DNA from 3 places in the Anaerocolumna sp. genome. Region 1 is predicted to be linked to each of the others. Evidence: riboswitches for the same ligand, from Rfam matches in the RefSeq annotation. Region 1 holds a riboswitch; each other region holds the start of a gene.
The links. Region 1 has a riboswitch for cobalamin ahead of RT261_RS14750 (ABC transporter substrate-binding protein). Riboswitches for the same ligand answer to the same signal wherever they lie in the genome.

Region 1 (7,780 bases):
ATATGATATATACCGGTTGGAGGTTGCCACGGGTAAAAAAACCAGGCTATTATCGTCAGAGAATGATATTTTAGGTATGATGATTCATAATGACACCTTGTATTATACCAGCTATACATTGGAAAAGGATGTCTATCAGAATAAGACTTATTCGGTTTCCATTGATGGCAAAGATAAAAAAACTATTTGCAATGGCTATTTCATTTGTCTTGATGACAGTGGTATTTACTATATCGTTAGTAAAGGTAAAGAAAGTAAGCTATATAAAAGAGAGTATAATAGCAAAAAAGCTACTTTGATTTATACCGGTAACATGACCTTCAGTTTTGTGAAAAACTTGGATAACACATTATATTTTACGCAGTTTAATGAAGCTTCTTCAAAGCTGACATTATACACACTGACGCCGGAGCAGACAAAACTTGCTGTTTTGACTACAAACAAGATTACGTTGAATGGAAGTGAGCGGACTCCATTGGTGTCCGATATTACTAAAATAAACGGAGATATTTATTATCAATATGGTACATATGAGGGTTCCGGCAGCTATTGGTATGGAACGTTAATAAAGTTAGATTCCAGTACGAAGAAAAATTCTGTTATCGCGGAGCAGTCATATGAGGAACAGATAAATCATAATGATAGCAGCATCTTCTATATCGGAACCGAAAGCAGCGGGAAAAATTATCGATATAACACAAAGACTGGTAAAACATCTTCTTATATATGTAAAATCACTGGTACAGGATCCTTCAATATTCTGGGGGATAAAACTTATAGTGCAAAAGCGGACGGTAAAGAATTGATTGTGGTATCCCGTTTTACATCTGGAACCAATAAGAGTAATTTGGTCAAACCGTTTATTAATCTTCCTTATAAACAAAAAAAGGAATTTGAGTATAGTGCTTCTGTTAAAAAATATGGTGATTTTCTGCTAATTCCTGTGACATGTATGGATTATAGCGATACCAGCCATGGTTGGAGAGGCAGATGTGTTAGTGTCACCTGGTATGTTGCTGATTCTGATGGTAAGATACTTGCGCAATTTAAGTAAAGGCTTCAGGGATTTTACCCTTTAGAATGTATAAGGTGGTGTTAATAATATCTGATATTCATTATTTCAAGGACCATATGCTGATTTTTGCTGATTATAAAACACCTGACAAGCACAGACATTTTGCGAAGCACTTGATACTGGGACTGGATAGTGAGATGGAATGTACCGTGGAAAGTGAAGAAATTATCTGCCGGGGAATTTGTATACAATCAAATGCACTCCATACGGTAAGTACTAAAACCGCAAAAACTCTTGTTTTGCTGATTGATGAAAAAAGTGAAACTTCAAGTTTATTGAATCAATTGTATTTGCAGGGAAAGCAATATAAAATACTGGATGAAAGGCTTGTAGAACAGATTGCTGATTTGTGCCGGGATCGCACAGATATTGAAGTTCTTGATAAAAAGATTCTTTCTGCCTGTAAAATAGCAAATTCCTCACCTGTTTGTTTTGATGATAGAATCAACGATGTACTTTTGGCTATTGATACCAGTGATTGTATTGATGAAAATATCTTTAAATATTTGTGTAATGTTGCCTGTCTTTCACAAAGCCGGCTTTCTCACCTTTTCCGGGAACAGGTTAAAATACCTCTTGCAAGCTATCTTGTAATTGCAAAAATGAAAAAAAACTATCAATATGTTCTTAAAGGTGAAAATCTCACAACTGCATCCGTTCATGCTGGCTTTCACAGTGCTTCCCATTATGCTGAAACCTGCAGGAAAATGTTTGGCTTATCTTTTTCTGATTACTCAAAATAATAAAATAGCGTTTATTTGAAAGTTTTCTTTTCCTTTTTGCTATATCATTGTAGCTGATATATCTTGTTGAAGCAGATAAGGAAAGGAGAACTTTTATATATGGAAAAGAAGATTCAATTTAAAAAAGGCTCATACCACTTAAATAGAGAGGACAATTTTAATTTTCAGCTTAATCGTGTGATTATGTGGGATGGGGGACGGCTGGAAGACATACAGCCAATTGCAGATAATATAACTGACAGTGAAAGCTGGAAGCGGGAGCTTATCTCCCTTGGGGATAAAGCAACAGAAGAAGGACGCATAGAAAATGCAATTGCTTACTTTCGAATGAGTGAATTCTTCATGTATGATGGTGACAAAGACAAATTGAAATATTACCGCCTTGGAACGAAGATGTTCTATGAATATTTCTCTGAGTATTTTGATAGCGGTAAAGTTAAAAAGCTGCTGGTTCCCTATGAGGATGTTTCTTTACCTGTAATGTATACAAAAGCAGTTGGTCAAAAGAAAGACACTATACTTCTTCATGGGGGAAATGATTCCTACTTTGAGGAATTTTTTTTTCCTATGCTGTATTTTGCCGAAAGTGGATTTGACGTTTATCTTTTTGAAGGACCTGGACAGGGCGGGGTTGTTCGTGAGCAAGGTAAGCATTTTACCTATCAGTGGGAAAAGCCTGTAAAGGCAGTTCTTGATACTTTTCAACTTGAGGATATAACGATTATTGGCGCATCTTTAGGGGGAATGCTGGCGCCACGTGCGGCAGCTTTTGACAAAAGGATACAGCGTGTTGTCGGTTGGTCAATCTTTCCGAATTTCTTAAGTGCAGTTCTGTATGCCCTTCCAAAATCTGTTTGGGTAATTATGAAATGGATGATTAAGAACAACTTTAGTGGGATGATTAACAGCAAAATGAAGAAGATGATGGCAGAAGATCAGACTGTTGACTGGGCAATCCGGCATGGAATGTATGCCTATGAAGCAGATTCCCCATTTGAATATCTAAAAAAACTAAATGACTTCCAGATGGTCAATATTGGAGATAGAATTACTCAGGATATGCTGATTATTGGTGCCAAGCAGGATCATTTTATTGCAAATGAACTATATAAAGAAGAGATAGATGCATTAACTAATGTACGCTCACTTACTTACCGCCTTTTCACAGAAAAAGAATGTGCTGAAGGGCATTGCAATGTGGGTAATCCAAAACTTTGTTTTGATACAATGATAAATTGGATTGAACAGATGAAAAGGGAAGATAGATAAAAGCAGAGTTTAATTTCGTGCAAAAAGTAGTCTTTGATGTCTTAATTTTTATAGTGCCAAAGTATCTAAAAAATGATATAATGGATAACAATTATATTTAAGCCATCTATAGAGGGTGGCTTTTTCTATGCATATTTTTGAACGGAAGGTGTAATATCAAAAATAAGCAAGTTAGGAGGAGCAAAATTAATAATACTAGAATAAGGGAGGAAAAGAAATGAAACAGCTAGTTTGTGAAATGTGCGCTAATACAGACATTCTCAAGCAGGATGGAGTTTTTGTCTGCCAGTCATGCGGTATAAAATATTCAGTAGAAGAAGCCAAGAAGATGATGACAGAGGGAACTGTTGAAGTAACCGGGACTGTTAAGGAGGATAATTCTGACGATGTTAATAATTACCTTGACATGGCAAATACAGCTTTGCTTGGTGGCAATGGTAATGAAGCATTCAACTATGCCAATGAAGCATTAGAGATTAACCCGAAATTGTATAAAGCATGGACAATAAAAATGAAATCAATTGAATCGGTTGGAATTATCGGCGACCCTCGTATTACTGAGGTTCTATCAAACGGAAAAAATGCGATTGAATTTTCACCAACAGATAAGAAAGATGAGGTAAAGAAAGAGGTTTATGGATATTATCTTTCCCAAGCATTAGACTTACTACAAGTAGCTACATCTGAAATAGAAGATGTAGCAAGCATTAAACGAATATTTCAATCATTTGCTGCTGCAAATTTTTGGTCAAAAAGTATAAACACATTGAATGCAGATTCATCTTTTGTTTATCTTATGGAAGGTCTAACAAATAACGCACTATTGCTAAAGATAGCGGTTCCCGTGAGAGCAATTGAGGATAATGATGATTTTCAAAATTTAGTCAGTTCTATTTGCAATCAATATCAAAACTATATAGATGGCTTGGAAGAGCGGTATGAAATCTATGGTGCCAAATTAACTAATGAAGCTATAAGCGGACGTCTAAAAACTTTTAGGGATGGGCTTCTCACGGAAAGCGAGAAATGGAATAGACGGAAAGAAGAAAAAGAGAGAAAGAAGAAAGAAGCTGAAAAGCAGTATTTTCAAGAGCACCCAGAAATAGAACAAGCTATTAACCAAAAAAAATCAATTATTGCACCACTAAACAATCAGGTTGACGCAATTAAAAAAACGATTAGCCAAATTGAGAAACAGATATGGCAAGAACACCAAAAGATACAGCAAATAAAACGGGATATATCGGATTTGGAAGAAACTATCGTAAAAAATGAGAAAAAGTTGTTTGGCAAGGAAAAGGCACTCCAAGCCGCTCGTTATGTGGGAAACGAAGTGGTAAGAAAAAAGTCTATCATTGAAGATTCCACAACACTTATTTCTTCGCTTGAAGATGACATTCAAGGCAAAAGGAAGGAAATATCAAAGTTAAATGATGAAATTATGTCCGAGCAAAAGTATATAGATGATGTTTATAAGGAAATATATCAAGGAATAGAATGAGTATATTAATATAACCATGCGAATTAGCCTTTTCAATTTGTGGAATCGTACATATCCCCCGTTTCTGGCATTTCTAATTCGCACCAGAACCGAGCCCGTCAAACTACACAGACCTTTTAGCGCATTTTAATACACCCTCCGTTCATTCTCATTCTATTTCTACGTCAGAATTTTGAAAGGTCAACAAAAACGTGTTATACCATGATGTAGTTCTGTTTTCTTAATAATATGCTCTATTTTATCAGCTTTAGAAAATGTGTACTTATATTCACATTGGAAGAGACTATGTTATCAATGTGATTTACATAGACTCTTATGTTGATTTATATCCGCTTTTTACCGGCTACGCTTGAATAGTATAATAATGTAAAAATAAATTATTTCTAACTTGTTTTATAATGGTATAACATATATAATATTAAAGTATTATTAGTATATGGTGCTTTGAAAAAGTCAAAAGGGAATGTGGTTTAAGTCCACAACAGCCCCCGCTACTGTAATTGGTTTGAAAGCTGCATGTAATAGTCATTGGAGAAATGTCTGAACACTCAATCATCTGCCGGAAGTATTGCTTCGATTGAGAAGAATGCATTTATCTGAGAAGACTGCAGTAAGTAAGTTAACCATAAGTCAGGAAACCTGCCATATATAATTTAACCGCTCATTTTCGGTGGGGAAGAGAGAGCAGAAGGAGATTATGATGAAATATTTGCGTAAAATTTTGGCTATATTATGCTGTATGACTTTAGTATTTGGTCTTGTAGCATGTAATAGCAAGACAGACAATGTTCCTGGGAACTCAGATGTTAATCCGGCAGAGACATCAGTAGAAGAAAAAAACACAGAATCAACACCGGCACCGGAAGAGCCGGAATCGTTACCTGAGGAAACGAAATATCCGCTTACAATTACTGATTCAGAAGGTACCGAAGTAACTTTTGATTCAGAACCAAAGAAGGTTGTATCAGTGGCTCCAAACATCACAGAGACGATTTATCAACTTGGACTGGAAAGTAGACTGGTTGGACGTACAGATTATTGCGACTATCCCAAAGAAGCCCTTGATATAGAGTCAATAGGTACCTTAAAAAGTCCTGATATTGAGAAGATAATCAGTTTAGATCCGGATGTAGTAATTGCTTCAACACACTTTAATGAAGATTCCAATAAAAAGTTAACGGATTTAGGTGTTAAGGTTGTTGTTCTATATGCGGAAAATGATATAGAGGGTGCTTATTCTATTATTGAAACAATGGGCACTATATTTAATGTAAATGAAGCAGCTGCAACAGCTGTTAAAGATATGCAGACATCAATTAATGAGACGAAAGAATTGATAAAAGATTTGGATAAACCAAGTGTATATTTTGTTGTAGGATTTGGAGAATTTGGTGATTTTACAGCGGGAGGAGATACCTTCATAGGCCAGATGATTTCACTGGCTGGCGGTAATAATATTGCACAAGATGTGTCAGGATGGTCCTATACATTAGAAAGTTTGGTGGAAGCCGATCCGGATATTATCATAATGTCGGAAGATATGAAATCAGACTTTGAAACAGCAGAGAATTATAAAGATTTAACGGCTGTAAAGAATGACCAAGTATATGGAATAGATAAAAATATACTTGAGCGCCAAGGATACCGTAATGCAGAAGGTCTAAGAACCTTAGCTGAAATTATGCATCCAGAAGCGTTTAAGTAATATAATTGGGTTTTGAACGGATGGTCGGCAGTTATCCTGTTCCAAGCCCTTTTGTTGTACCCAAATTTAATAAAAAGATATTAGAGGCAGAAAATCATATGAAAACAAATGAGGTAAAAAAGTTAGAAAAACGTAGAAATAAAAATAATTTGTGGTATCTAACTATTCTTATATTTATTTTAATTTTATGTATTGCCATTTCCGCTTCTTTTGGTTCCGCAGATTTATCGGTAACTGACAGCTTAAAGATAATTGCTTCCCGGATACCATATTTGGGAAAGTTCATTAATTTATCAGTGATAACCAAGGTAAATCCGAATTACCCCAAAATTGTATGGCAGATCAGAATGCCAAGAATTTTATTGGCTGGTTTTGTAGGTTGTGGTTTATCTGTAGTGGGGGCTGCATTTCAAGGATTGTTTCGCAATCCCCTGGCAGATCCACATATTTTAGGAGTTTCTTCAGGAGCAGCAGTGGGAGCTACTATTGCCATGTTAAGCGGTATTGGATTTGGTTTCCTGGGTCTTGGAGTAATTGGAACCTTTGCATTTATTGGAGCACTCCTAACTGCTTTTATTGTATACCGGTTATCCTGTGTAGGTAATAAACTGCCTGTAGTAAATATATTACTAACAGGTACAGTGGTTAGCACCATGCTTTCCTCCACCATATCCCTTCTAATGACATTTAATCATGATCAGATTGAAAAAGTATATTTGTGGACTCTGGGAAGTTTCTCAGGGGCAACTTGGGACAGGGTGCTGTTTTTAGCAGTATTCACTGTGATTTGTTGTGGAGTAATAACTGTATTTTCAAGGGAATTAGATGTTCTGACTACTGGAAATGATACAGCAGAAAGTTTGGGCATTAATACAGCCTGGATAAAGAAAATACTTATTATGGCAGCATCCCTTCAAGTTGCAGCCTGTGTATCGGTTAGCGGTATCATTGGATTTGTAGGACTTGTGATTCCTCATTGTATTCGCATAATAAGTGGATCGAAACACAAAGTATTATTGCCTTTGTCCGGCATAGGGGGAGCAATCTTTATGATTACTTGCGATACCATTGCCCGGAATGCAGTGGCACCCTCTGAGATACCTGTTGGAGTTATTACTGCAATGTTAGGCACTCCATATTTTATCTACTTATTGCAACGCAATAAGAGAAAGGAGATGCTGCATTGAATAACAATTTAAATGAAGAAAAAGGACAGGGAATTGTGGTGGAGTCGCTTTCCTGGCAACCACCTAAAAATGAAAAACCGATTCTGAATAATTTAAACTGTTTGATTGAAAAAGGAAATATTTACGGTATTATTGGACCAAATGGCTCCGGTAAAACTTCTTTAGTGAAAAATATTCTTAGATTCATAGAAGCAGAGGAAGGCAATATCATACTGGATGAAATCAATCTAAAGAATTATAAAAGAAAAGATTTGGCAAAAAAGATAGCACTGGTTCCACAAAATACAGTATTGGATAGTA
Region 2 (7,780 bases), on a different contig from region 1:
TTATATTCATAATCAATTCGTGAGACAGATAAATGATAATCAAGGTATTATAGAAAGAGATCCATTCATTCGTTCTTTTATTTTCCCGGTTTTTGAGGAATTGTGGAAACAAGAAATTAATGAAATGGTGCTTGATGAATCAAAGGGGCAAAAAGAAGAACAGGTCAAAGGCAACAAAAACTCCTTTGAGCCGTCGGAGGAAGAGGAAATACCAGATTCACTGGAATCCACCCGGGAAGAAGTGGAGAAAATTTTAGAAGAGATGCTGGATCAGCAAGACCAAATAAGTGAGAACATAGAAAATACGCTGCAAGGTAAGGTAAATTTAGAGGCTTACGGAATTAGCCAATCAGATCAGGAATTGTTTCAATTTTATTCAAATAAAATGAAACCGGAAAGAGAACAAATGCGTCGATTTTGGAGAAAGTTAATAGGGGACGCAAAAAAAGAAATAAGCGTAAAAAAAGATGGTCAAGTAAAGGGTAAACTTGATATTGACAGCCTTATTAATTCTTATCCGGATTTTGTAGAAGCTGAAAAAAAGGGAAATTACAAAAATCTTCCCATTTTTAATAGATATTTATTGGAGACTCAGGCAGATGTACTTCCTGAAAGAATAGAGATATCTTTTGTAATAGATAATTCAGGCTCCATGAATGCGTCAAAGATTGAAGCTGCAAGAAAAGCTTTGGCGGTGACCTTATTGTCAATAGATGATTTTAATGGGTATTTGAAAAGTAATGCAGAACAATTGAATCAAAAAGTAGAAGTTTTAAGTGAGACCTGGTTTTTTGGAAATAAGTATTATAATGTAAAAGGATTTAACGATAAAAATGCCAAGGAAAAAGAAAAAAGTGATATTATCCGTTCTATTGTAAAGCTGGATGCTACTGACGGAGCAACAGATGATGCAAGCTGTCTTAGGGAAATATCTAATAGCATAAGTTCTATACAGGAAAGTGAACTGAAAAAAGGAAAACAAATAAAAATAGTTTTTGAAATTACAGACGGTGCATCAAGCTTTCCAGGTACTGCAAAAGAAGCGGTGAAAGAATTATTATCGAAACATGTAGAAGTCTATGGATTCCAAATAGGAAAAAATAATGAAACAAACGAAAAAGTCTTTAATTTTGTATGGAATGAAGGATACAAACAGCCACATGGAGTCATGATTGGTGAGCAAGTAGAGAAGCTGCCTAAAGAATTGTTAAAAGCAGTAGGCAAAAATATGAAGACTATCTTTAATAGATAGTTGCTAAATTGATGGTTATGTAAACCTGGACAAAATCCCAAATATGTAATAAAGGCCTAAATCCTTGCCTTGACTGCATATCTGGGATTTTTATATCGGGTAATTAAGCTGAAAAACCCTGCATAATATTCCAAAATCACAATCTCTTTTTAACGTAAAGGGTGAAAAACAACTGAATAATGAGAGTATTATTCCTCATATGCCTTGATATATACAAAATTCTCATTATTTCTTTTCATTTGATAATCATTATTTAATACGGAATTGATAAATCCATGTCCGCCGGATTCTATTGGGACAAGCTTTATTTTAAGTTCTTTTTCAACTTCTTCTGCGGTGATATCATCAAGGAAAACATTCTCACCGGTTCTTAGCATGCTGGATGGAATAAGAAGGCTGGTACCTAAATCAGTTCCTTTATCCTTTTGCTCCTTTAATTGCTTAATAAGGTCCTGCCCTGTAATTAGTCCTGCCACGGTAATTGTTTCACCAAAGAAATGGTTCTTTATACAAACTACATTTATCTTTATATTTGGAAAGGCCTCCATTATTTCCTCTGAAAAGGAGAGCATGGTCTTATATGCAAGCTTTCCGGTTGCGATTGTAATGTTTCTGTGGAGAGACAGTTTTAAACTGTTGTATTCTTCAGATGCAATAACTTTATTCAATGCCTCATGAAATTCATTTATAAACAGTCTCATCATACCTACACCATTTTCTAACTGTATATAGCCATCATAAAATTCTTCCTCTGGGAATTCCCGTTCAGCAATGATGTAAAACTCATCACTGGCATGAATGAAATGCAGCCCGAATTTATCATAAAGCCCCTGCTGATAACTTTCAATCAGGTCAATTACTGCACCAGCTTCTTCTTTAGTAAATAATTCGAGAGGAAAAAGACCCTTACGGTATTTGGTTATCCCGGCAGGTACTACGGATACACTCCTCATAAATGGCAGGTATTTGGATAGGTCGTTGATAGATCTTTTAAGTTCCGGGCCATCATTAACATTTTTACATAAAACAATCTGGCCATTCATTTCTATACAACCTTCATATAGTTTGTCCAAGTTTTTAAGGGCATCTCCTGCAAAACGGTTGTTAAGCATCTTGCAGCGAAGCTCAGGATTAGTAGTCTGAACGGATATATTAATTGGAGCCAGATTAAAACGTATTATCCTGTTGATATCTTTTTCAGACATATTAGTCAAGGTGATATAGTTGCCTTGAAGGAAAGAAAGTCTTGAGTCATCATCCTTGAAATAAAGAGTTTCCCGCATCCCTTTTGGCATCTGATCAATAAAACAGAAAATACATTTATTATGACAGGAACGGTAATCGCTCATAAGACCGTTCTCAAAGTCAATGCCCAGATCCTCGTCGTATTCCTTATCTATTTCAAGAACCCATTCTTCACCAGAGACTTTTCTGATAAGAACTTCGATATATTCATCTTTAATAAGATATTGATAATCAAATACATCATCAATTTCTTCCTCATTGATAGCAACAAGATAGTCACCGGGCTCTATGCCCATTTCTTCACCAATGGAATTAGGCAGCACCGTTTTTATCAGGTGACCTTTGGATTTCTTCTTCATTTTGTGACCTCTTTCTATAATCTATACCAGTACTGGAATTATTAATAATTATACACAAGATTTTCCCAAGTAACAGGCCTATCTTCATTTATAATGAACATTTATTTCTAACTGCATGATTATTATACACATACACCATATGATTGTAAATGACAACATGCGCCAATTCTGGATTCTATTGACGAAAGATGAGGACAAAAAAGTTGGCAGAAGAATTATTTTTGTGATACAATACAGTTATTAAAAATACAATACATTTAAGGTGTTAGAATTCTATATTGGTTCTAATGAAAAGGGAAACAGGTGCAAATCCTGTACGAACTCGTCACTGTGATAAGGGAGTTGCGGCAAATATGTCACTGATATTAATCGGGAAGACTGCCGTTAATGATGATCTTTCAGCCAGGAGACCTGCCTTAGATGAAGCTACTACAGCCACGAGAAACTGGTCTGGAATGAATGAGACGTTTTTTTGATGTCTATATTTATACCTCCATGCCTTAGTGGCAATGGAGGTTTTTTTATGGCAAAAGTAATTATGGTTCAGGGAACTATGTCGAATGCAGGTAAGAGCTTGCTTGTAGCAGGTTTATGCAGAATATTTAAGCAGGATGGTTACCGGGTTGCTCCTTTTAAATCTCAGAATATGGCCTTAAATTCCTATATTACAGAGGAAGGCTTGGAAATGGGAAGAGCTCAGGTAATGCAGGCGGAGGCAGCGGGAATAAAGCCTTCGGTATTAATGAATCCCATATTATTAAAACCTACTAATGATATCGGATCTCAGGTAATCGTTAATGGTGAAGTAATAGGGAATATGAATGCGAAGGATTACTTTGCCTTTAAAAAGAAATTGGTGCCGGATATTAAAAAAGCTTATGAAGAACTGGAGAAGCGGGCAGATATTATTGTTATTGAAGGCGCGGGAAGTCCGGCGGAAATCAATTTAAAGGAAAATGATATTGTAAATATGGGACTGGCAGCAATGCTTAATGCGCCGGTGCTTTTAGTAGGGGATATTGACAGAGGGGGTGTCTTTGCCCAGCTTCTTGGTACCCTGATGCTTTTGGAAGATTGTGAAAAGGCTCGGGTAAAGGGACTTATTATTAATAAATTCAGAGGGGATCAATCCATTTTGGATCCCGGAATTACAATGCTTGAGGATAAAGGTGGAATTCCGGTAATTGGAGTAATTCCGTATATGAATATATCTGTAGAAGATGAGGATAGCCTTACCAACCGATTTGATAAAAAAGAGGAAGCACAGATAGATATTGCCATTATAAGATTTCCCAGAATCTCAAACTTTAGTGACTTCTCTGTTTTTGAGCAGATTGAAGGAGTATCTGTAAGGTATGTGGATTCTATCACTCAGCTGCATCATCCAGATATGATTATTCTGCCTGGCAGTAAGAATACTATGGGAGATTTAAAATGGATGCGGCAGAATGGACTGGAAGCAGCAGTGAAAAAGCAAAAAGGCAGCTGCGTTATATTTGGGATCTGTGGCGGTTATCAGATGCTAGGAAGTACAATATCAGATCCCCATTCTATAGAGGAGGGAGGATCAATCCGTGGAATGGAGTTATTTTCAATGGAAACGGTATTGGAGAAAGAAAAGGTTCGAACTCAGGTAGAAGGAAGCTTTGGAAAGGTATCCGGAGTACTATCCGGATTATCCGGCATGAGATTACAGGGTTATGAGATTCATATGGGGAGCAGCAGGAGGGAACAAGACTGCCTGCCCTTATGTAGTCTGACAAATACATTGGATGGTCAAGGCAAGGAAGATGGAATTGCCGCAGAAAATATCTATGGTACGTATGTGCACGGCATCTTTGATGAAGGAACCATCGCCTCCGTTATAGTGAATGGACTTGCAAAAAGAAAAGGACTTACTCTGGAAAGTGGTCTGATGATGGATTATAAAAGCTTTAAAGAAACCCAATATGACAAACTTGCGGATACTTTAAGAAAACATTTGGATGTGGATGGAATATACAGTGTTTTAAATGGAGGAGATTATGAAAGAATTATCTAACTTATATATTGACAAACCGGATGAGGAAATAAGGGAAAAGGTAAAAGAAATCTGGGATGGAATTGCAAAACCCATAAAGGGACTTGGCCAGTTTGAAAGGATTTTTTCACAAATTGGGGCCATAACAGGCTCCACTCATATTGATATTTCAAAAAAAGCAGTAATAGTAATGTGCGCAGACAATGGAATTGTGGAAGAGGGAGTGACACAATATGGACAGGAGATGACGACAATTATAGCCTCCAGTATGGTCATGGGGGATACTTCTGTCTGCAAAATGGCAAAGGTAGCCGGAGCGGATATACTGCCGGTAGACATTGGAATCAATCGGGAAGATGAAATACCGGGTATGATACAGCGTAATATTGCACATGGAACCAGGAATTTTAAAAAAGAACCGGCTATGTCCCAGGAAGATGCCCTGAAGGCAATAGAAACTGGAATTGCAATGGCTGCAGAATGTAAAAAAGAAGGTTATAACCTTCTTGCAACGGGAGAAATGGGGATTGGCAACACCACAACAAGCAGTGCAATGACAGCGGCGCTGCTGCAATGCAGGGTAGAGGACGTTACAGGAAATGGAGCAGGACTTACGAAAGAAGGCTTGGATCACAAAGTGGAAGTTATTAAAGAGGTACTGGATCAATATAACTTTCAAAAGAGTGAAGCTCTTCGTATTCTGGCAACCGTTGGAGGATATGATATTGCCGGGCTGACAGGTGTTTTTATTGGCGGAGCAATTCACCATATCCCGGTGGTTATGGACGGCGTGATCAGTGGAGTCGCAGCACTAACAGCGGAACGACTCCTTCCGGGAGTTAAGGACTATATTATCCCCTCCCATATGAGTAAAGAACCTGCTGCAGTAAAAATTATGAAGGAACTTGAATTACATCCGGTAATTGATGCTGAGATGGCATTAGGAGAAGGCACCGGAGCGGTGATGATGTTTTCATTGCTGGATGTGGCACTTTCCTTATATGATAACCGTGTTACTTTTGAAGATATCAATAGGATAGGTAAATAACTATGTTTGTATTAATTACAGGAGGCAGCGGCAGCGGAAAATCTGCCCATGCAGAGAAAATAGCAGTTTCCCTGGCCGGTAAGGGAGATAACCCGGCATTATATTATGTTGCTACCATGAAGGTATACGGTGAGGAAGGTACAAAAAAGGTAGAACGGCACCGGATACTAAGAGCAGGAAAAGGTTTTGAAACTATTGAACAACCGGTTAATGTAATGGAAGCTCTGGCGTATATGAAAAAGGGCAATAGAATAGTTTTGCTTGAGTGTATGTCAAACCTTGCAGCAAATGAGATGTTTTCGTTGGAGGAAGTGCAAGCAGTGGAAGATGTTGTTGATAAAATCTGTAAAGATATATATATCCTTACACAAGAAACAAGTGACCTAGTTATTGTTACCAATAATGTGTTTGAAGATGGTATTGATTATGAAGCTGCAACAAAGAGTTATATAGAAGCGCTGGGAAGAATTAATACACAATTGGCAGCCATGGCGGATGTAGTAACAGAAGTTGTGGCAGGCATTCCAGTTCCGGTAAAGGGGGACATGACCAACCATGATTAGATCATTAATCAGACCATTTATAATAGCATTTTCAATGTATTCCAAAATACCGGTTCCCCAGCTTGAATGGAAAGACCAGGACATGAAATATGTTCTTTGCTTTTTTCCATGGGTGGGTGCTGTAATTGGGTTTGTGACAATATTGTGGGGAATGCTTTGCCATAGTCTGCCAATAGGAAGAGTACTATATGCAACGGTAGGAACCGCAATACCACTTCTGATTACAGGAGGCTTTCATGTGGATGGCTTTATGGACTCTATGGATGCCTTTCATTCCTACCAAAGCCGGGAAAGAAAGTTAGAAATATTAAAGGATCCCCATATAGGTGCATTTTCTGTGATACAGCTGGTTCTCTATTATCTGGTGTATGTGGGAGCTTATTCTGAAATTAACAGTCTCAGGGCAATAGGGGTGGTGAGTATCGGCTTTTTTCTCTCCCGTACCTTATGCGGGATTGGTGTGGTAACTTTCAAAAACGCAAAAAAGGAAGGATTGCTGTATTTGTTCTCCAGCAAAGCCCATGAGAAGATTGTGAAGATATCTCTTTATGTCCAGCTTTTACTATGCATCGTTGTACTGATAATTTTGTCTTTATGGGCAGGAATTGGAGTAATTGCCGGGGCACTGTCAGTCTTTGGTTACTACCGTTACCACTGCTATAAGGAATTTGGCGGGATTACCGGGGATACTTCCGGATATTTTGTTACTCTATGTGAAGGAATTATTGTGGTAATCGTTGCGGTCTGCTCTTTGGCAGGATTGGTTTAAGAACAAAGGGATGAAAATAAATAAAATTCATAATTGGAACGATGGAAGGAAAAGAACATGGAATTATATATAGGCGGGTACGCTCAGGGAAAATTAAGCTATGTAATGAAGCAGACAGGAATTTCTTCGGATATGGTTTTCGATGGCGCTTCAACCTTTGACGATTCTTACCACGGAGATGTAAGAATTCTCAATCACTTCCAACTGTTCGTAAGAAACCGGTTAAGGGAAGGAAAAGACCCCCAGAAGGAGATAGAAAGAATGTTACTTACATTTCCCCGGTTAATAATTATCAGTGATGAGGTAGGAAATGGTATTGTTCCCATGGAAGCAGAGGAAAGAGAATATAGGGAGCGTCTTGGAAGAATTCTTTGTACACTGGCAGAAAAGGCAGAAAAGGTGGAGAGGATCATATGTGGAATCGGTCAGAGACTAAAATAAATCTGATACTAATACGGCATGGAGAGACAGCCTCCAACTCTTTTGGCAGATACCTAGGAAGAACAGATGAGGAACTGTCGGTG
Region 3 (7,780 bases), on a different contig from region 1:
CCGACATAGGAAATGTTTCTTCCATCCTATGTTCTGTTAAAATAATAGTAGTCCCTATTTCCCTGTTGATTTTATAAACTGTCTTAAGGAAATCCGAGGCTGCTATTGGATCTAACTGAGAAGTTGGCTCATCTAAAATAAGTACTTCTGGCTGCATTGCCATGATTGATGCTAAATTAAGCAACTGCTTCTGACCACCGGAGAGCTCCGAAACCTTTTTATAAAACCAATCTTCTATGCCGAAAAAGCTCGCCATTTCTGCAGTACGTAAGCGAATCCTATTGCTTGAAATACCTAAGCTTTCCAGGCCAAATGCCAGTTCATGCCATACTTTATCCGTAACAATTTGATTGTCAGGATTTTGCAATACATATCCTATGGCTTGGGCTTGTTCTCTTTCATTAAGACTAAGAATATCTTTATGTTTAAAAAATATCTTTCCTTCTTTCGTTCCATAGGGTGTTAATACAGGTTTTAAATGTCGAAGTAACGTACTCTTTCCACAACCTGAGCGACCACATATGGATACAAATTCTCCAGCTTCTAAGGAGAAACTGATGTTCTCCAATGCCTTTTTTTCCTGCAATGGATATGAAAAGCTTAAATCCTGGATATTAAATAGTTCCATTTCATATCCTCCCATATATTAATAATAACCGGTATAAAACAAAGGACCAGATAACATAAATAAACAATTATGCTTTCCATATTGGCAGCATTAATCAGAATTCGGGGTATATACATAGAGTAAATTGTTTTACTGCCGAATCCGATTGCTATAATAAAAACCATCCCGCATATTATCAAAAATACGATGCGATCTCTTTTACTAAAGCGATAGATAGAAAATGCAGTTCTACCTCGCAAGCCATAGCCTCTGGCCTTCATAGAATCCGCTGTATCGATAGAATTTTCTAAAACCCATGTTGTCATTATTGATATAATGAGCAAACCGTTGTTTAGTCTTTCCCATAAGTTTCCTTGTGAAATATCTCTTCCTACACATTTTTGTGCATTGGATATAACTTTAATTTGCGCCTTAAATCGGGGCACAAAACGAAGTGCCATGGAAAGCATCAGAGATAAGGATGGTATAATTGAACCAAATAAATAAATGAATTTATCCGATGTCATGACGGAATTATAACAGGAAAACCATAAAATCATTGCAACAAGCATAGCTGCTGTCACCAATCCATAAACTATAGATTCTAAAGTTAATGGGTTATCATTTACATAAAGTAGTATGGTCTCTCCTCTATGGTTAAACGTTGGATTAACCAAAGCCATTAATAATAAAGCCGGTACAGTCATAAAAAAATTGAAACGAAATGCCCGCCTGCCGTTTAAATATATGGAATAAGCAATCGCTCCCAATAATGAGACAATCAGGAAAATAGGGTGCATAATAAACATGCTGATTCCTATAACACTTACAAAATAGCTAAAATTAATCCATGGATGAAACCCGGAAAACGCATCTTTCATTCTTTTGTTCCTCCCAGCCAATCACAGCCCACATCACGCCCTAAATCGCATGTATAAACCCATTCCACCTTATCTCCGTCTTTTAACTGATACCGGCTGCAGCCATAATTAGGAAACCAATCATTTACCTTGTACATCCATCCGCTTAATTCGCCGCAGCTAAATTCATAAAAATTATTAATTCCTTCTATGTAATGACTGTTATACATAGGCGTAAAAGTAAATTCCATATGAATACCCTCTGCCTTTGTTTCTCTTAATAAAATATCGAAAACTGACTCGCCTTCATAAAACTGGACTTTTCTTTCTTCATAAATAACCCCGTCTTTTATGCCATCCTTATCTAATAAATAAAGAAGCTCCTCATCCAAGTTCTCTCTGTTTTCCAATATTGTGTCGCAGCGAATGGATAGTGTGCAATAATTTAGTTTATCCTTATCTATTATTGTATCCTGCGCTTCTACAGGGTGTGGTTTTCCCTCCGGTATTGGGTCAGTTAAATACTTGTCAAGTCCGGTGGTATCATCTCTGCCATCCTGGTCTAAATCATTAAATTTTAGATTTGCTCTGTCGTTATCATGATTCCACGTTGATTTCTTGTTCTCATTCTCTTCTACAGTTTCCTTGTGAACAAGGTCTTTATTCTTCTCATATTTTGAAAATTCTTCGGTATCAGATGCTATACCATACTTAGAATAATCCTCAACTGTGGATGCAATATCATTTACATCTAAATAATTATCCTGAATGAGGTTTTCCCTATTCCCACTCACATCTTCTGAATTTACTGCCTCATCATTGATACCATCTAAATCCTGCTCTATTGCACCAACATTTTCTCTTCGAACATCCTGAGGTTTTTCAATCTTACATCCCATCAAAAGAAAAGATAAAGCCACCAAACATAGCAGTACACTCTTTTTAAGTAATAATCCAATATTAAATTTATTACTCATTATTAATTTTTCCTTTCTTTATCTTCATTTTTCTTCTTTGTTTTTATTAGAATAGATGAACCGATGAAGCCACTTCCAATAAGTACAGATAAAGATAATATCAAAGTATTCTTTTGGCTATTTTTCTCCAGTTCCTTCTGCTGCTGTTTATATTCCTTAGATAGTTCCAAGATAGTATCTAATTTAGTATCTAATCTAGTCTCATATTTCTTAAGGAACTCTATTTCTTTATTAAGGGACTCTATTTCTTTGTTGTAATCAAAAATTGGATCTTCCTCTAATAAAGATGACATATTGGCCCCCTTTGCAATAAAATATTCCTCATTTTCTTTTATAATAAATCGGGCTCTTTTGTCCTCTATCCGAATTTTACTATGATAATTTGCTTTCTTCATCTGTGCATCATAAGTAAAGACAAGATACTCTCCCTGTTCCAAATCAGTAGAGAATTCTATAAGTGCTTCTCCCGGTAGTTCCCCTTCATGTATTAACTGTACTCCCAAAGCATCCTTGGAGAGATGCAAGATTTCATCCAAATGCTTCGTTTGATTTCTAATTCCAACTTTAAAATCCATTGGCTTATTGATATCCGTCCCGCAAAATGAAATGGTACAATCGGTTAAGCCCTCTTTCTCTTTGCTAGTCCCACTTATTATCTTGTCAGTACCCTTCCCTTCCTCGAATGCTATTTGAGGAATTATATCTTCATAGATCTGGGCACTACTTGCTTTTTTCTCATTCTGTGTTAGGGTGGTTGTCTTGATACCATCCGATTTATCACTTCTTTGGCTATCGATATTCTCTTTTTGGCTTGGCGCTTTATTTTTACCTGATTCTATATTTTTACTTGCTTCTGTTTGTTTACTTGATTCTGTCTTTTTCCCTGGTTCTGCCTTTTTACTTGATTCTGTCTTTTTAATATCTTCATTTTTATTATTGCTATTTTTTTTCTCTTCTGCTTTTGTTTTCTTATCTTCTGCTTTCTTATCTTCTGTTTTTTTCTCGTCTGCTTTCTTCTCTTCTGTTTTTTTCTCTTCTGTTACTTTTTCTTCTAATCTTTTCTCAGGGCGAAAGTCATACAAACTTCTCATCCCATTTTTTAAACGATAATAAGATACCAGACCATATAGTGTCTGTTCCGTCGCCATTCCATTTGAAATACCTGCTTGGGCATATGGATTATCCTTATCTGTTTGGTAAGAATGGGCAAATCCACCATCATCACATCGATATTTCAGAATACCATCAATTAATGTATTATTATACTTAATAAAACGACTATCTTTATACGGATCAATTCCAAGGGAACAAAGCGCTGTTAGGACTTGTACCGTACTTTCCACATTTACGGTACCCCAGCTTGTAAAATCTCCATCCTTTTCCTGTAATTGTGATAATATATTTAATGATTCTTCCACTATTTGAGAAATGGTCTTTTCTTCTTGATAAGCAAGATACTTTTTATTTGAGTTAACATAAGGTGCCAGGGCTTGAAGTGCCATGCCTGTTATATCCGGATCTGACTTTATTCCTGCTAAAGCAAAACCACCATCTTTAAGCTGACGTTTCGTAATTAAAGTAATGATGTCATCCCGTTGGTATCTTGCATTATCCGGTATAGGATAATCTAAGCTGTCCACACAAATCAGCGCCCATATAGCACCATTGATTCCTTGTCCGTCTATCCCCTTGCGGCCAGCAAAATTATAGCTTCCATCTGCAATTAAATTTATCCGATTTCCTTCCGTATCTAATCCAATATTCGTAGGATCTCCTCCCATAGCTAATACTGCCAAAGAAATACGATGCCATTCTGTTGCTTTTACAGCATGAAGTTTATTTGGCTGCTTATATCGCTCTGTGACAACTTCTGTAATTTGCTTTAGATAAGGTTCATAGGGTTCTTCCTTATACCCATACCTTCCTATTCCGATAGGGAACCAATCTCCGCTTGTTTGACCTGCACTTTCTAAGAAAATTGAATTTAGTAATGCATCATTTCCTTGTTTGGCCCATGTAATAATATCTTGAATGATTTCCTCTAACCTCTCATTCGTAACCGGAACGCTTTCTTTTTTTTGAGCGTAAACATTAACAGGATACAAAAGAAAACTAATCATAAGTAGGAAACAAATTAACCTGGTTATTACTTTTTTAATCAATGCTATCCTCCCTTTCTAATTTAAATACACAATTTTTATCATAAGCAATTTTACACTTTCCGTACTTTATAATTGACTAGTCTCCACTCAAGAGAATGAACGTTTATTCAGTGTTTTTACATGATTAGACATAAAATCCCCTCTCAAAATAAAAACGCCCGTAAGATAGAGTACCTTCCGGGCGGGATATACAAAATCAAATCGCATAGGATAACTATTTTGAAATTAACCCCATAAAAAAGCGATTTGTATTGCAAAAAAAATACTGCCAAGAAGGCAGTATTTGGACATTCTTTTAAAACCTTATAATTTTCTACATCAATTATAAGAATTAAAGTACTTTCCTTCCACACCGTCGGATTGTATAATCTATAGGCATGTCTCCTGGCTTAAAGCTTCAAACCTACTTTGTGGCCTTCCCAGACTTAACCAGTGGCTTATTCACATTTCGTAGCTTTTTACAGTAGAGTGAGCTGCTAAGTTTCTAAACTTATTCCATTTTAAGAGGCAGATGTTCTTATAACATACCTTCTCACCTATAGAACACTTATTTAATTGTAAACTGTTTCTACATAATTATTTAACTTCATAGTAAAATATACCATAAATTAATGTAAAATACTAATTTAATTTCTTTTTTGGTAAGCATGCAGTATTTCTCTGATAATATATCCATTATCAGTAATTAAATGGGAAGAAAACAGTACTCATTTTTTAACATAAATAAAAGCTTGGAAATGCCCATCTTCCAATGAGTCCCAAGCTTTTTGTCTAAAGCCTAAATTCACCTAGACCTTATTGCTTTTTTTCCATATTTTCATCTTCTCTGCTTCCGCAATTAATTGCTCCCTAAAGTCAGGATGTGCAACAGAAATAATTGCTTCGCATTTTTGCCATGTAGACAATCCTTTTAGATTCACCTTGCCATACTCCGTAACAAAATAGTGTATGGCCGGTCTGGTATCGGTCACAATAGAACCGGTATTTAATATAGGCAGAATACGTGATTTTACTTCTCCTGTTTTTGTTTTATAGGTAGAGGAACAACAGATAAAACTCTTGCCGCCTTTAGATAAATAGGCTCCTAATACAAAATCCAGTTGTCCTCCTGCACCGCTTATATGTTTAATTCCAGAGGATTCTGAATTTACCTGACCAAATAAATCCACATCTACGGCATTATTAATTGAGATAAAGTTATCAATAGCAGAAATTGTTCTAATATCATTTACATAGTCCACTGGTGCACTCATAAGTTCTGGGTTATTGTCAATGTAGTCATATAATTTTTTAGTTCCGGTACCAAATGAATAGGTTTGGCGATAGGTATCAATGGCTTTTTTAGAGCCATTGATTTTACCGGCCTTCGAGATATCAACAAAGGAATCAACATACATCTCCGTATGTACTCCCAGATCTTTTAAGTCGGAAGCAGCAATAAGTGTCCCAACCGCATCAGGCATACTGCCAATGCCTAACTGAAGACATGCTCCATTTGGAATTTCCTCCAAAATTAACTTTGCTACTTCTTCATCTATTGCATCAGGAACAGAAGGTGCCATTTCAGCAATTGGAGGATTGTCCCCTTCTACAATCATATCTACTTTTGAAATATGAATACCATTTTCGAATCCTCCAAGGCACTTGGGCATGTTCTCGTTTACTTCTACAATTATCTTTTTTGAAGTCTCACAGACTGCCATCATATGTGACGCATTTGGTCCAAAGTTAAAGTACCCGTGCTTATCCATAGGGGCTGCCTGGAACATGGCTACATCATCAGGATGGGCAGATTCCCTATAATATCTTGGCAGTTCGGAATACCTCATAGGATTGTAATATCCAAATCCCTGACTGATTGCTTTCCGCTCGATCCCGGATGTATGCCAGGAATTCCATGTAAAATGTTCGGCTACATTTTCCACCTTAAATACTTCCGGTGCCCATAATAATACTCCGCCTCTTAACTTTACATCTGACAGTTCTTCACTGCGGGCTGCCAAAGCCTTATCTAATGCCACCGGAGTACCTGTTGCCCACCCATAATCGACCCAGTCACCGGATTTAATTACTTTTACCGCTTCCCCAGCTGAAACTAATTTCTGTTCATATTCTTCATTAAATCTCATTTTGATCCTCCCAATTTATAGTTCTGCTCTTTCCATAAGTTTGTGATACTTTGTTTATTTTCCGGACATTTCAAGTTTCAATTTTTCAGTAAGTACTGGGAGAATTTTTATTGCATCCCCCACTATTCCAAAATCAGCAACATCAAATATAGGTGCTGATTCATCTTTATTTATTGCAATGATTAGGTCGGATTCCTCCATTCCTGCCAGATGCTGAATTGCTCCGGATATACCACATGCAATATACAAATTGGGCCTTACTGTCTTTCCTGTCTGACCAACCTGTATATCTTTTTCTACCCAGTTAGCATCAACACATGCTCTGGAAGCGCTGACTTCTCCCCCTAGAACCTCAGCTAAATCATTTAAGAGTTTAAAATTCTCAGGACCTCCCATTCCCCGTCCCCCTGAAACCAGAATTTTAGCATCCTGTATATCTATTTTGTTACTTTGCCTTTTGATTACATCCAGTATTTCCACATATCGGTGGTTTGGTATAAATCCCGGATTATATTTTTCAATAGCAACTTCTGCATAAAAGTTTGGTGTAGCTTTCTGCATTACCCCTGGACGAACGGTAGCCATCTGGGGACGAAAATCAGGACATAGGATGGTAGCCATTATGTTTCCGCCAAATGCTGGTCTTGTCATTCTTAAGTTTTTATTGCCTGCATCTATTTCCAGTTTCATACAGTCTGCAGTTAAGCCCGTATGTACCCTTGCAGATACGCGAGGTGCAAGATCACGGCCAATTGCGGTTGCACCATAAAGTACAATTTCGGGTTTATATTTTTCAATTACGCTATACATTGCATGGGCATAAGGCTCCGTTGTATAAATTTCTAAAGCAGGATCATCTATAAGTATTACCTTGTCTGCACCATACCCTGCTAATTCATCTACTAAATCGCCTACTCCGAATCCTAATAATACTGCTGTGACTTCTGTACCCAAGTCTTCTGCAAGTTCTTTTCCTCTTCCAAGGAGTTCAAAAGAAACTCCGGATATTTTATTATCGATTTGTTGTACGAAGATAAATATCCCT

Region 2: another riboswitch for cobalamin. It lies ahead of RT261_RS18685 (cobyric acid synthase); the one in region 1 lies ahead of RT261_RS14750 (ABC transporter substrate-binding protein).
Region 3: another riboswitch for cobalamin. It lies ahead of RT261_RS12780 (prenyltransferase/squalene oxidase repeat-containing protein); the one in region 1 lies ahead of RT261_RS14750 (ABC transporter substrate-binding protein).

The regions. Positions count from the first base shown of each region.
Region 1 covers NZ_DAMAUC010000019.1:23,447-31,226, reverse strand. The annotation lists gene RT261_RS14770 (DUF5050 domain-containing protein) at 1-1,054, shown strand, start outside; gene RT261_RS14765 (helix-turn-helix domain-containing protein) at 1,090-1,818, shown strand; gene RT261_RS14760 (alpha/beta hydrolase) at 1,918-3,087, shown strand; gene RT261_RS14755 (hypothetical protein) at 3,305-4,588, shown strand; cobalamin riboswitch at 5,009-5,249, shown strand; gene RT261_RS14750 (ABC transporter substrate-binding protein) at 5,286-6,293, shown strand; gene RT261_RS14745 (FecCD family ABC transporter permease) at 6,392-7,480, shown strand; gene RT261_RS14740 (ABC transporter ATP-binding protein) at 7,477-7,780, shown strand, end outside.
Region 2 covers NZ_DAMAUC010000032.1:22,691-30,470, reverse strand. The annotation lists gene RT261_RS18695 (vWA domain-containing protein) at 1-1,252, shown strand, start outside; gene RT261_RS18690 (DUF512 domain-containing protein) at 1,441-2,856, opposite strand; cobalamin riboswitch at 3,100-3,289, shown strand; gene RT261_RS18685 (cobyric acid synthase) at 3,380-4,897, shown strand; gene cobT (nicotinate-nucleotide--dimethylbenzimidazole phosphoribosyltransferase) at 4,881-5,924, shown strand; gene RT261_RS18675 (bifunctional adenosylcobinamide kinase/adenosylcobinamide-phosphate guanylyltransferase) at 5,927-6,487, shown strand; gene RT261_RS18670 (adenosylcobinamide-GDP ribazoletransferase) at 6,480-7,256, shown strand; gene RT261_RS18665 (bifunctional adenosylcobinamide kinase/adenosylcobinamide-phosphate guanylyltransferase) at 7,314-7,697, shown strand; gene RT261_RS18660 (histidine phosphatase family protein) at 7,670-7,780, shown strand, end outside.
Region 3 covers NZ_DAMAUC010000014.1:80,977-88,756, forward strand. The annotation lists gene RT261_RS12765 (ABC transporter ATP-binding protein) at 1-628, opposite strand, end outside; gene RT261_RS12770 (energy-coupling factor transporter transmembrane component T) at 601-1,488, opposite strand; gene RT261_RS12775 (DUF4430 domain-containing protein) at 1,485-2,444, opposite strand; gene RT261_RS12780 (prenyltransferase/squalene oxidase repeat-containing protein) at 2,447-4,606, opposite strand; cobalamin riboswitch at 4,964-5,161, opposite strand; gene RT261_RS12785 (butyryl-CoA:acetate CoA-transferase) at 5,395-6,735, opposite strand; gene RT261_RS12790 (electron transfer flavoprotein subunit alpha/FixB family protein) at 6,790-7,780, opposite strand, start outside.